2 regions of the Allobosea rubneri genome follow, and region 2 is predicted to be linked to the other one. Evidence: predicted binding sites of a transcription regulator. Region 2 holds the regulator's gene; the other holds the start of a gene.
The links. The regulator LexA, encoded in region 2, represses DNA repair genes until DNA is damaged. The targets are predictions, from matches to a motif close to TGTTCNNNNTGTGTTCNG.
Positions count from the first base shown of each region.

Region 1 (6,164 bases), on a different contig from region 2:
CCTCACCGGCGAGATGAGCGTGCCGGTGCCGCTGAAGCGCCGCAAGCCGCAGAAGGGCCGCTCCCTCAAGATCGTTGGCGCCCGCGGCAACAACCTCAAGGACGTCACGGTCGACATCCCGCTCGGCCTGTTCACCTGCATCACCGGCGTCTCGGGCGGCGGCAAGTCGACGCTGATCATCGACACGCTCTACAAGGCGGTCGCGCGCAAGCTCAACGGCTCGATCGAGCATCCGGCTGCCCACGACCGCATCGAGGGCATGGAGCATCTCGACAAGGTCATCGACATCGACCAGTCGCCGATCGGCCGCACGCCGCGCTCGAACCCGGCGACCTATACCGGCGCCTTCACGCCGATCCGCGAATGGTTCGCCGGCCTGCCCGAGGCCAAGGCGCGCGGCTACCAGGCCGGCCGCTTCTCGTTCAACGTCAAGGGCGGCCGCTGCGAGGCCTGCCAGGGCGACGGCGTCATCAAGATCGAGATGCACTTCCTGCCCGACGTCTACGTCACCTGCGATGTCTGCAAGGGCAAGCGCTACGACCGCGAGACGCTCGAGGTGAAGTATCGCGACAAGTCGATCGCCGACGTGCTCGACATGTCGGTCGAGGAGGCCAAGACGCTGTTCAAGGCCGTGCCCTCGATCCGCGAGAAGATGGTGACGCTCGCCCGCGTCGGCCTCGACTATGTCAAGGTCGGCCAGCAGGCGACGACGCTCTCGGGCGGCGAGGCGCAGCGCGTCAAGCTCTCCAAGGAGCTCTCCAAGCGCGCTACCGGCCGCACCCTCTACATCTTGGACGAGCCGACCACCGGCCTGCATTTCCACGACGTCGCCAAGCTGATGGAGGTGCTGCACGAACTGGTCGAGCAGGGCAATTCCGTGGTGGTGATCGAGCATAATCTCGAAGTGATCAAAACCGCCGACTGGGTCATCGACATGGGCCCCGAAGGCGGCGACGGCGGCGGCGAGGTCGTGGCGCAGGGCACGCCGGAGGATGTCGTCCGCATCGGCAAGGGCCACACCGCGCGCTTCCTCAAGGAGGTGCTGGAGCGGCGGCCGTTGAAGGGGAAAGGGGCGCGGCAGGCGGCGGAGTGAGATGAAAGACGGATATTAATGCCAACTCTGTAAATAGATGCGAGATGTATTTTCGGCATCGCGCTATTTCCATACGATACGAGGCTTTGATATCCGTCCATTATTGAGAAGCGCGCAATTCCAAACACCAGATCAGGTTAGACACTAGCTCCAGCATAAGATGCAGGCATTTCATCCCACGTGCGATGATCTAAAACGCGACCAGTAGCTTTCTTGTTAGAACCACCCCATTGCTTGAAATGAAACGCTACACCCTGCTCGACACAGGCATCTCTAATATTTCTGATCCAACTGGGATCAACAGAACGAGCATTAGGGCCGCTTTCGCCGCCAGCTATAACCCAGTCGATACCAGCGAAATCCGGTTCTACCATTCCTCCCAGAAGCGGTTCGAGGCTCAGAAATTTAACTGCCGCTGGCGTTCTACGCAAATGTTCAACGCGCCACCAATAATCTTGGCTTTCCACACTAACGCCCATCCAGACATTTTTGGGCCAACGAAGGTAGCTGCCAAGCTCCTCTAAGCGCTCCCCTCTTTTTGTTAATATTTGATACGTGTGCTGCGGCGTATCGCGCATTGTATCAAATACTCTCTCTATAAAATAGAAAGGCACGTCGTCATGAAAAAGGTCCGACATGCTATTAACGAATACAAGACGTCCCTTCTTCCAGCCTTTCGGAAGGCTCAACGAACGCTCGTCCAGAACTATCTTGCCGGTCCACTTCGGACGCCCTCCAGACACCCGCGTCGTGCCGGCATACTTCGCCTGCCCCATGGCCTCCAAACGACGTGCCATCCGCATGGCGTAGCAATTGGTGCAGCCCGGCGACAAAATCGAACAACCGCCGACTGGGTTCCACGTCGCCTCAGTCCATTCGATTGAAGAGCCAATAGCCATGTCGCGCTCCTACGGCGGAAATGTAACGATCACATCATCTGCCATGGTACCTTTTCGGCGCTTGGCTGGCTCGGCAGATACCTTGGATTGAGCCTCCAACTGCAGGAGACACTCTTTATAATTTCTTTTTATGAACGGCGTATCAACATGATGCGATCTGTATATGTCTATAACACGCAGAGCCTTGCCTTTGTTGAGATTTAGCAACTCCCCTTCAAGTTTATTGAGCGGCTGCTGAAGAGAAAATAGCAAGGGAGTCCTAGCATTTGCTGGAGAATACTCAAGTGAAGCGACACCTTGATCATGAGTAGAGCTTTCTTTATAAAGTATTTCTTTCATTATTTCGTACCCTTTCTCGTGCTTGGAAACAAACACAAGATGATGCGTCGAGCGCGTTCCGGCGGCATTCCTAAAGCGGAACGGTAGTACATATTTACCGCCGAGAGCCTTGATTGCTTGAGCCAGTTTCTCAAGGATAAGCTGCTCTCTTTCTGGTGGAGTGAGCCCGCTTAACTGCGTCCTTAGATCCGTGGCAATTTCATCACCGAAGAGCGCATTTATATGTCTATCGACAATTGAATTCGAAACTCCCGCATTAATTCTGTTATAATTGAAGAAAAAGACACAGTCACAACCCCAATCTTTAATGGCGCCATTTATTAGCTTTAGAGAAAGCCCTTTATATCCAAACGGATCAATAAACGAGAACGTCGGAACCAATCGCACCGTCGCAAGCTGATCCGCAATAGCTTCGCCAACACTGCCCGTTGAAATTACCGGCCTGTATTTTAACATTCGAATGTTATTTAGTTTTCCCAGCTCGCCCTCAAGGTTCTTGGTATGACTGGGATTCTCATCATTAAACATCGTGACGAGATTGTCTCTCAATTTTGGTGTCTCTATTGCCTTCTCAACGATCATTAAAGGCGTTGACACTGCACCATCTTTATAGCGGCCAGGTCCCGCAAAAAGATCAATATATGCGATCTTGCTATTATGCGCAGACGCTGACGGCAGAATTACATTCGCCCATGCATAGAAATATTTTGAGACAATCCGAGCCTTCACTTCGGACTGATCCTCCCTTTCTTCAAAGAATTTCTCTGCCACTGCGCCCCCCTCCCCGTTTTTCGACTCATAGGAGAGAAGTGAGGCCGATACAGCCAGCACTTGCAATAAGAACATATCAAGAACACGTACAATGTCAACGTCCCTTGGCAGGGGACGCCTCTTCAGGAGAGACGTGCGAGGATGAGGGTCCGCCCTCGCCGCATGAGGCCACAGCGGCACCGCCGCGCCTTCTGTGGCAAGCGCAGGCCCTCATCCGGCGCTTCGCGCCACCTTCTCCCATCCGGGAGAAGGCAAGAGGCGTCGCGGTTCCCTCGCCTTTCCGTCATGCTAGGGCTTGTCCCTAGCATCCACGTCTTGTGAGGCGACTGGCAGGCGCCGACCTACGAAACGCCGCTCGCCGGCCACTCCGGCGCAAAGACGTGGATGGTCGCCACAAGGGCGACCATGACCGGAGAGGCAAACTTATCCCCGCTGCCAAAACCTCCCATATGATCCCCTCGCCCATCACCCATACGGGGCGGCCGTCCGGAGGTATGCCAGGGGAGGGTCGGCCCCTGCGGGCGGGCCCCCGCTCCCGGGAGGCTTCGGGGCACCGCCCCTCTCAGGACAAAGCGCGAGAACCCCTCTCCCGGATGGGAGAGGGGCAGCGGTGAGGGACCGCCGCTGATTGTTAGGGCGAGGCGGCACCGCCGCGCCTTCTGCGGAGAGGGCAGGCCCTCATCCGGCGCTCCGCGCCACCTTCTCTCATCCGGGAGAAGGCTGGGTCGCGGTTCGAGTGCGTTACGGGATAGGCCGCAAACTTATCCCCGCCGCCAAAACCTCCCGTATGATCCCCTCGCCCATCACCCATACGGGGCGGCCGTCCGGAGGTATGCCAGAGGCTGGGTGAGGGTCGGCGCCTGCGGGCGGGGGTTACGCCCCGCTCCCGGGAGGCTTCGGGAACCGACCTGGGGCATTACGACCCCTGCGCGAGGAGCTCGCTAGATGAAGCGGCTGCAGCCGCCATCGCGATTGCGCTGAGGGAGCGACGACCCGAAGAGGGGACCTGGCTTCTGAGGGCATCGCGGCACGGCCAGCAGCCGGCTTCGCAGAAGCGCGGCCCGGAGCTTTAAAATCGCCGAAGGCGGAGCGCCACGGGGCGTGCGGATGAGGCTTCATCCGCGCCGCTTCCTGGCTCAACGGAAGCGGATGCTACTCGACGCGCCTCGCGGCGCTCCGCCAGCCCCGTATTCCGAAGCGCCCCGCAGGCAGGCCTGCGGGCGGGATTGGCGCGTGGGTGAAGCAAAGGGTGCGGGAAGCGCGACAGAACCCCTCTCCTGCATCGAAGTCGGGTCTACCCGACTTCGATCACTCTGAGTGCTGATCTCGGGCAAGCCCGAGATCAGTGCAGAGGGGCAGGGGTGAGGCGTTCGGGAGAGAGATCGCTGGCGTCGACATCGCCGCGGTCAGCGCGACGCAAACTGGTCCGAGCGCGTACACCTCCCTCTCCTTGCAGGAGAGGGTTTTCCGCTCCGGTTCCTCTCCTTTCCGCATTACGCACGCGCCCCGGCGCTTGCTGGAGCCCGCCTCACCGCCGGCAAGTCGAGCGGCAAGTCGAGCAGCACGTCGCAGGCGACGTTGACGCTGGTGCTGAGGGCGAGCGCGACATCGTCGGCGCGGCGGATCGGCCTGCCGGTACGGCAGTTTTCGCGGAGCAGCTGCGCGAGGCTGCGGCTTTTGTTTACCCGCTGCCCGTCTAATCTCGCCGCAAACAAGAAGCGGGGGATTCGGATTTTGACGGAACGACATCGCAGAGGGCGACGCTGGGCCATGGCGCTGGCGATGGCGGCGAGCACCGGTCCGGCGCTGGCCGAGCCGCGCTCCTCGCCGGTCGAGCAATGCGCCTATTGCCATGGCGAGGACGGAATCGCGCGCGATACCGAAGTGCCGCATCTCGCCGGCCAGAACGAAAAGTACCTGTTCAACCAGATGATGGCCTTCCGCGCCGGCAAGCGCCCGCACAAGGAGATGCGCTTCATGGCCCGCCATATGACCGTGCAGGAGGTCGCGGCGATCGCGGCCTATTACGCCGCCCTGCCACCGCGCTGAGGCCACCATGCTCGCCCCGGACGACCTTGCCGCCTATCTCGCCCGCATCGGCTATGATGGCGAGGTCGCGCCGACCCGGGTCGCGCTGGCGCGGCTGCATTTCCTGCATCCGCAGGCGATCCCGTTCGAGAATTTCGACGCGCTCGCCGGAAGGAGCGTGGAGATCGGGCTGCCCACCGTCTTCGAAAAACTCGTCGGCCGGCGGCGCGGCGGCTATTGCTTCGAGCACAACACCCTGTTCCACGCCGTGCTCGAGGCCTTCGGCTTCCCGGTGACGCCGCTCGGCGGGCGCGTGCTGATGGGCCAGGCCGAGGATGCGCAGGTCGCCCGCTCCCACAAGCTGCTGCGCGTCACCTGCGAGGGCGAGGATCTGATCGCCGATGTCGGCTTCGGCGGCATGACGCTGACCGGGCCGCTGCGCCTCGCAGACGGCGCCCCGCAGAAGACGCCGCACGAGCCCTACCGGCTCAACCGCAGCGGCGAGGACTGGTGGCTGCGCGCCGAGATATCAGGCGAATGGCGCCTGCTCTACCGCTTCACCCTGCAGCCGGTTCCGGCGATCGACGAGGTCGTGGCGAACCATTATGTCGCGACCCATCCGGCCTCGGCCTTCACCTTCACCTTGCGCGCCGCCCGCATCCTGCCGCATGGCCGGCTGACCCTGCTCGACCGCCGCCTGACCGAGCACCGGCTCGGCGAAGCCTCGCTGCCAGAGCAGATCGCGGACGACGCCGCGCTGCGCGAGGCGCTCGAAAGCCGCTTCGCAATCGTGCTCGACGACGACCAGTGGCAGGCCGCGCTGGCGCGAATCGCTGCGGCACCGGCCGCCTGACGCGGATCGTCGCTACACGCATTTTTGACGATCTTTTTTACGCCTCGTTAATCACCGAGGTTTCATCCCTTGCGCAGGCAAAAGGAGATGAGGCTATGATGAGACTGACGGCGCCAGCGGTGTTCCTGCTTCTTGCCGCTGCCGGAACGGCACAGGCGAGCCCCGCCAAATCCATGGGACA
Region 1 covers NZ_JAWDID010000040.1:13,449-19,612, reverse strand. The annotation lists gene uvrA (excinuclease ABC subunit UvrA) at 1-1,093, shown strand, start outside; gene RKE40_RS21200 (DUF5131 family protein) at 1,231-1,992, opposite strand; gene RKE40_RS21195 (three-Cys-motif partner protein TcmP) at 2,002-3,102, opposite strand; gene RKE40_RS21190 (c-type cytochrome) at 4,873-5,151, shown strand; gene RKE40_RS21185 (arylamine N-acetyltransferase family protein) at 5,159-5,983, shown strand; gene RKE40_RS21180 (invasion associated locus B family protein) at 5,938-6,164, shown strand, end outside.
Region 1: a site for LexA is predicted at 3,170-3,187, ahead of RKE40_RS21195 (three-Cys-motif partner protein TcmP). Genes of this name have one in related genera too.

Region 2 (6,164 bases):
GCCGCCATGGCGGCGTGCATAGAGCCAGTTGAACAGGGCGGTGCGGGCGCCGCCGATATGGAGGAATCCGGTAGGCGACGGCGCAAAGCGCGTGACGACCTCATCGCTCATGAAAGAAGGACTCCGACGGAACGGGCGGATGAAGGGCGAGGGCCGGCTCACGGGCGGTCTCGGCCGGGGCTGACAACCGGCGCGGTCGCTGTAACATGGCTTTGCGGCCGCCGTTAAGCGCTTCCTGCGCCGGCGGCGAAAGGGAGGCCGATTGCTCTCCGTTCCGCCCGGGCGTCGCCGCAAGGCCGTTGCGGCTGTCCTTGCCTTGCAAGGCGGGGCAGGGTGGACGCGCCGTCTGACGCAGAGCCCAGCCTGGAATCCCGCAAGCTGGCGCATGCGCCTAGGTGCCATGCTTGAAACCGAGGTCGAGCGCCGCCGCCTCTTCAACTGGCTGCCCGTGCCGCTCGGGCTCGGCGTCATCCTGTATTTCCTCGCCGATCGTGAGCCGGGCCTGATTGCGCCGCTGCTCGGCTTCGCCTTGTCGGCGCTCGCAGCGTCGCTGCTGCGCCACAAGCGCCTCGCCATGGCGATCTGCCTGGGGTTCGCCGCCGTCTTGGCCGGCTTCGCGGCCGGAGCCTGGCGCACGGCGAGTATCGCGGCACCGGCGCTCGCCCGCCTCCATGTCGGCAAGGTCACAGGTTTCATCGAGGCGCTAGAGCAGCGCGAAAAGGGTGTCCGCCTCGTTCTGCTGGTTACCGACATGCCGGGTGTCGACCCGCAGCAGCGGCCGCGCCGGATACGTGTCAGCACGGCCGCGACGACACTGAAGCCCGGCGATCACATCGTCGCGACCGCGCGGCTCCTGCCGCCGCCCGGGCCGGCGCGTCCCGGCGGCTACGACTTTGCCCGCGACGCCTTCTTCCGCGGCATCGGTGCCGTCGGCAACATCGCCGGCAAGGTCGCGCTGGCACCGGCGCCGGTGCCGCAGTCGCGGCAACTCGCCTGGAGCGTCGCCATCGACCAGGCCCGCAATGCGCTGACCGAGCGCATCGCCACCATCGGCGGCGGGCAGGCGGGAGCGATGGCAGCCGCCCTGGTCACCGGCAAGCGTGGCCTGATCACTGAGCCGACCAATGACGACCTGCGCGCCGCCGGCATCTACCACATCGTCTCGATCTCCGGCCTGCACATGGTCCTGGCGGCCGGCACGATCTTCTGGCTCGCAAGGGCATTGCTGGCGCTGTCGCCAGGCATCGCGCTGTTCTGGCCAGTCAAGAAAATCGCTGCGCTCGCCGCCATGTTCGGCGCTACCGCCTATTGCGTCTTCTCCGGCGCTGAAGTCGCGACCGTGCGCTCGCTGATCATGACGCTGGTGATGCTCGGCGCCATTCTGGTCGACCGGCCGGCCCTCAGCATGCGCAACCTCGCCTTGGCGGCGATCATCGTCCTGCTGCGCGAGCCGGAGGCGCTGCTCGGGCCGAGCTTCCAGATGTCCTTCGGCGCGGTCGCGGCGCTGATCGCCTTCGCCGAACGCTGGCAGGAGCGCCCGCCTGATGCGGCTGCCGCCAGCTGGCCCTGGCCGCTGCGGCCGCTCTGGCTCTCGGCCGTCGGCATCATCGTCACCACCTTGCTGGCGACGGCCGCGACTGCGCCCTTCGGCGTCTACCACTTCCAGACCTTCAACCCGTTCGGCCTGCTCGGCAACGCGCTCGCCCTGCCTTTCGTCTCGCTCATTGTCATGCCGGCCGCGGTCTTCGGCGTGCTGGCTTATCCGTTCGGGCTCGACTGGCCGGGCTGGGCCCTGATGGGCTGGGCCTCCGGTCTCGTCCTGCAGCTCGCCCATTGGGTCGCCGGTATCGAACGCTCGACCATGGTGCTGCCTGCCTTCGATCCCGTGGCGCTCGCCCTGTTCGCGCTGGCGCTGCTCTGGCTGACCTTGTGGACGACGGCCCTGCGCTTCCTCGCGGCGCTGCCGCTCTGCGCCGGCCTGGCGCTCGCCTCGGACCCGACGCGGCCCGACATCCTGATCGAGCGCGACGGTTCCGGCATCCTGGTGCGCGGTGCCGAAGGACGACTCGTCCTGGCAGGCAAGCCGAGTCGCTTCGTGCTGACGCAATGGCTCCATGCCGACGGCGATTCCCGCCCTCCGGATGATGCCACCTTGCGAGAGGGCGCCGCCTGCGACGCGCGCGGCTGCGTGATCCGTCTCAAGGATGGCCGCAATGTCGCCTACACAAAGGACCGCGTCGCCATCGTCGAGGACTGCCAGCGCGCCGACCTCGTCGTCACGCCGCTCCACGTCAATGGCACCTGTACCGCCCGACTGATCGACCGGGCCGCGCTCGCCCGCGATGGCGCGACGGCGCTTGGGTCCATGCGCGGCGGCAGCTGGCGCGCCTACACCGCCGAGGACGCAACGCGCCTGCGACCCTGGACCCGGGCCCGGCCCGCTCCTGCGACCGTGCCTTCTTCATCGGAGCCAGCACGTACGCCCGCAAACGTGCCGACCGAGCAGGCGGAGGACAGCGGGATGCTTCAGTAGCGCCGCATCAGATTGACGAGCCGGCCCTGGATCTTGACCCGGTCCGGGCCGAGCACGCGGGTCTCATAGGCCGGGTTGGCCGCTTCGAGCGCGATCGAGGAGCCGCGCTTGCGGAGGCGCTTCAGCGTCGCTTCCTCGTCGTCAATCAGGGCGACGATGATGTCGCCGGTATTGGCCGTGTCCTGCTTGCGGATGACGACGGTGTCGCCGTCGAGAATGCCGGCCTCGATCATCGAATCGCCGCGGACTTCGAGCGCGTAGTGCTCGCCGCCGCCGAGCATGTCGGCGGGCATGGAGACGCTATGGCTGCGATCCTGGATCGCCGAGATCGGCGTGCCGGCGGCGATGCGGCCCATGACTGGGATGGAGACGGTGGAGCGCCCGTTCTCCTCGGCGCCCGCCGGGCGCGGCTTGGCTAGATTGGCTGCCGGGGCAGGCGGGGTCTGGCCGAGGCCGCCCTGAACGACCGACGGGCTGAAGCGCCCGCGCTGCGCCTGCGGCCCGCCGATCCCGTCCGGCATCTTGATGACTTCGAGCGCGCGGGCGCGGTTCGGCAGCCGGCGAATGAAGCCGCGTTCCTCCAGCGCCATGATCAGCCGGTGGATGCCGGATTTGGAGCGTAGGTCGAGCGCGTCCTTCATCTCGTCGAAGGAGGGCGGTACGCCGGATTCTCGCAGGCGTTCATGGATGAAGCGAAGCAGTTCGAACTGTTTGCGTGTCAGCATGATCTCGCCGCCCCGGCCTTTCGCATCGGAATCGAAACAAAGCACGAACAACATACCCGTTCGCCTTGTGTTCCGCAAGGGACGTCCATCGGCCGTATTGCGCCGCGCGAAACTGGCCCTTCTGCGTGCAAGCGAAGCTTTGTCCAGCGTGGGGTGCCACGGCGAGAGGGAGGGAGCGATGGCGGTCAAGCTGACGAGTCTGAGCGCTATGATGGCCGCGGCTGTGGCCGGTATGGCGAGTGCCGCCGAACTGCCGGTGCGCGGCGAATTCGGCGATCCGACGCAGCAGGGCTGCAGATGGCTGAAGGAGGGGACCGAGGGCGCCTATGTCGGCTTCAACCGCGGCGGCCGCACCGGCGAGGCAGGCGAGGGCGGCTGCCATTTCAGCCGGATAGAGCGCGTATCCGCCAACGAATACCGGATGAGCGGCACCTGCTTCAGCATCGACGGGCCGAAGCGTCGCGCCAGCCGGACCCTCAAGGTCGTCTCGAACGACGAGGTCGTCTATGGCGGCACGCGCTATCTGCGCTGCCGCTGATCGGCCTCAGCGCAACCGGATAATCCGGCACGGATCGCCGGCCTTGGCCGGTTCGGCGAAAACCGGCCGGATCACCAGCGCCTCGGCCCGGGCGAGGTTCGCCAGCATCGAGGAATCCTGCTTGGGAAAGGGCTTCACCCGGCGCTCGCCTGCCTCCGTCACGAAGGTCGAGCGCAGATAGTCCTGGCGCTCGTCATTCGCCGGCAGGTCGACGGCGAGGACCGCCGGCTCGCCGCGGTCGCGCTCCGGCTCGGCCATGCCGAGCAGGGCCTCGATCAGCGGCGTGACGAAGAGGTGTCCGCAGACGATCGAGGAGACCGGGTTGCCGGGGAGGCCAAGCGCGACCATCGGGCCGAGCCTTCCCATCATCATCGGCTTGCCCGGCCGCATCGCGATCTTCCAGAAGCCGAGATCCATGCCCTGGGCCTTGAGTGCGGCCTGGACGAGGTCATGCGCGCCGACGGAGGCGCCGCCGAGCGTGATCAGCACATCGGCATTCGCCGCCTTCGCCGCCTCGATGCGGGCCGCAAGATCGGGATGATTGTCGCGGGCGATGCCGAGATCGAGCGCCGTGCCGCCGGCCTGCTCGACCAGTGCGGCCAGCGCATAGCTGTTCGAGGCGACGATCTGGTCGGGGCCGACCGGCTCGCCCGGCAGGACGAGCTCGTCGCCGGTGGCGAGGATTGCGACCACGGGCTTGCGGCGAACCGGAAGCTCCGGATGCCCCATTGCGGCGGCAAGGCCGAGCGCGGCGCTGTCGAGGCGGCGGCCGGCCGCGAGCAGGATCTCGCCACTGCCGAAATCGAGCCCGGCGGCGCGCACGAACTGACCCCTGCCCGCCGCCTTGGTGACGCGGATCACCGGGCCGTCGACGCCCTCGGCATGCTCCTGGATCAGGATGGCGTCGGTGCCCTCGGGCAGCGGCGCTCCGGTGAAGATGCGGACGGTCTCGCCGGGGGCGACCGCGCCGGAAAAACCGCGGCCGGCGGCGGATTCGCCGATGACCCGCAATTCCTTGCCGGGCTGGAGATCATCGGCACGAGCGGCATAGCCGTCCATCGCCGAATTGGCGAAGGGCGGCTGGGTGCGCAGCGCCGCGACATCGGCCGCCAGCACACGGCCGGCGCAGCGCGCCAAGGGCAGGGTTTCGGCGCCGGTGGTTCCGGGAACGCTGTCGAGCAGCGCGCGCAGCGCGACGGCAACCGGTGTCAGGCTCATCTCTGCCCTTCCGCAACTTCGTAGACGCCGGACTTGCCGCCGGATTTGTGGACGAGCTGGATCGCTTCGATACGCATGCCGCGATCGACCGCCTTGACCATGTCGTAGACCGTCAGGCAGGCGACGCTGACGGCGGTCAGCGCTTCCATCTCGACGCCGGTCTTGCCGGTGAGGCGCACTTCGGCCCGCACCCGCACGCCCGGCAGGGCCTCGTCGATCGCAAGATCGACGGCAATCTTGGTCAGCAGCAGCGGGTGGCAGAGCGGGATCAGCTCATGGGCCCTCTTTGCCGCCATGATCCCGGCGAGGCGGGCAGTGCCGAGCACATCGCCTTTCTTGGCGTCGCCGGCGCGCACGATCGCGAGCGTTTCCGCCTGCATCACGACGCTGCCTTCGGCGACGGCGATCCGGGCGGTTTCCGCCTTGTCGCCGACATCGACCATGTGGGCCTGGCCCTGGCTGTCGAGATGCGAAAGCCGGCTCACGCCGCCGCCTCCGTCGCCTTTCCGGTCAGGAGCTGACGGGTCGCGCCTGCAACATCCTGCTGACGCATCAGGCTTTCGCCGACGAGGAAGGTGTTGACGCCGCAGCCCTGAAGCCGGGTGATGTCGGCATGGCTGAAGATGCCGCTCTCCCCGACGAGATGCCGGTCGGCCGGGACCAGCGGTGCCAGGCGTTCGGTCACGGCGAGGCTGACCTCGAAGCTGCGCAGGTCGCGATTGTTGATGCCGACCAGAAGGGTGTCGAGCTTCAGCGCCCGCTCGAGCTCGGCTTCGTCATGGACCTCCGCCAGCACGGCCATGCCGAGCGCCTTTGCGGTATCGGTCAACTCGTGAGCCGCGGCATCGTCGACCGAGGCCATGATCACGAGGATGCAGTCGGCGCCCCAGCTGCGGGCCTCGAAGACCTGATAGGGCTCGAACATGAAATCCTTGCGCAGGCCCGGCAGACCGGAGGCCTCGCGCGCCTGCGCCAGATATTCCGGCTGGCCCTGGAAGGAGGGGGTGTCGGTCAGCACCGAAAGGCAGGCGGCGCCGCCTTCCGCATAGGCCTTCGCCAAGGCCGGCGGATCGAAATCCGGCCGGATCAGGCCCTTGGACGGGCTCGCCTTCTTGATCTCGGCGATCAGCGCCGGCAGTCCGGCCTTCCG
Region 2 covers NZ_JAWDID010000005.1:58,827-64,990, reverse strand. The annotation lists gene gltX (glutamate--tRNA ligase) at 1-111, opposite strand, end outside; gene RKE40_RS05215 (ComEC/Rec2 family competence protein) at 401-2,533, shown strand; gene lexA (transcriptional repressor LexA) at 2,527-3,258, opposite strand; gene RKE40_RS05205 (hypothetical protein) at 3,437-3,796, shown strand; gene RKE40_RS05200 (molybdopterin molybdotransferase MoeA) at 3,803-5,014, opposite strand; gene moaC (cyclic pyranopterin monophosphate synthase MoaC) at 5,011-5,499, opposite strand; gene trpC (indole-3-glycerol phosphate synthase TrpC) at 5,496-6,164, opposite strand, start outside.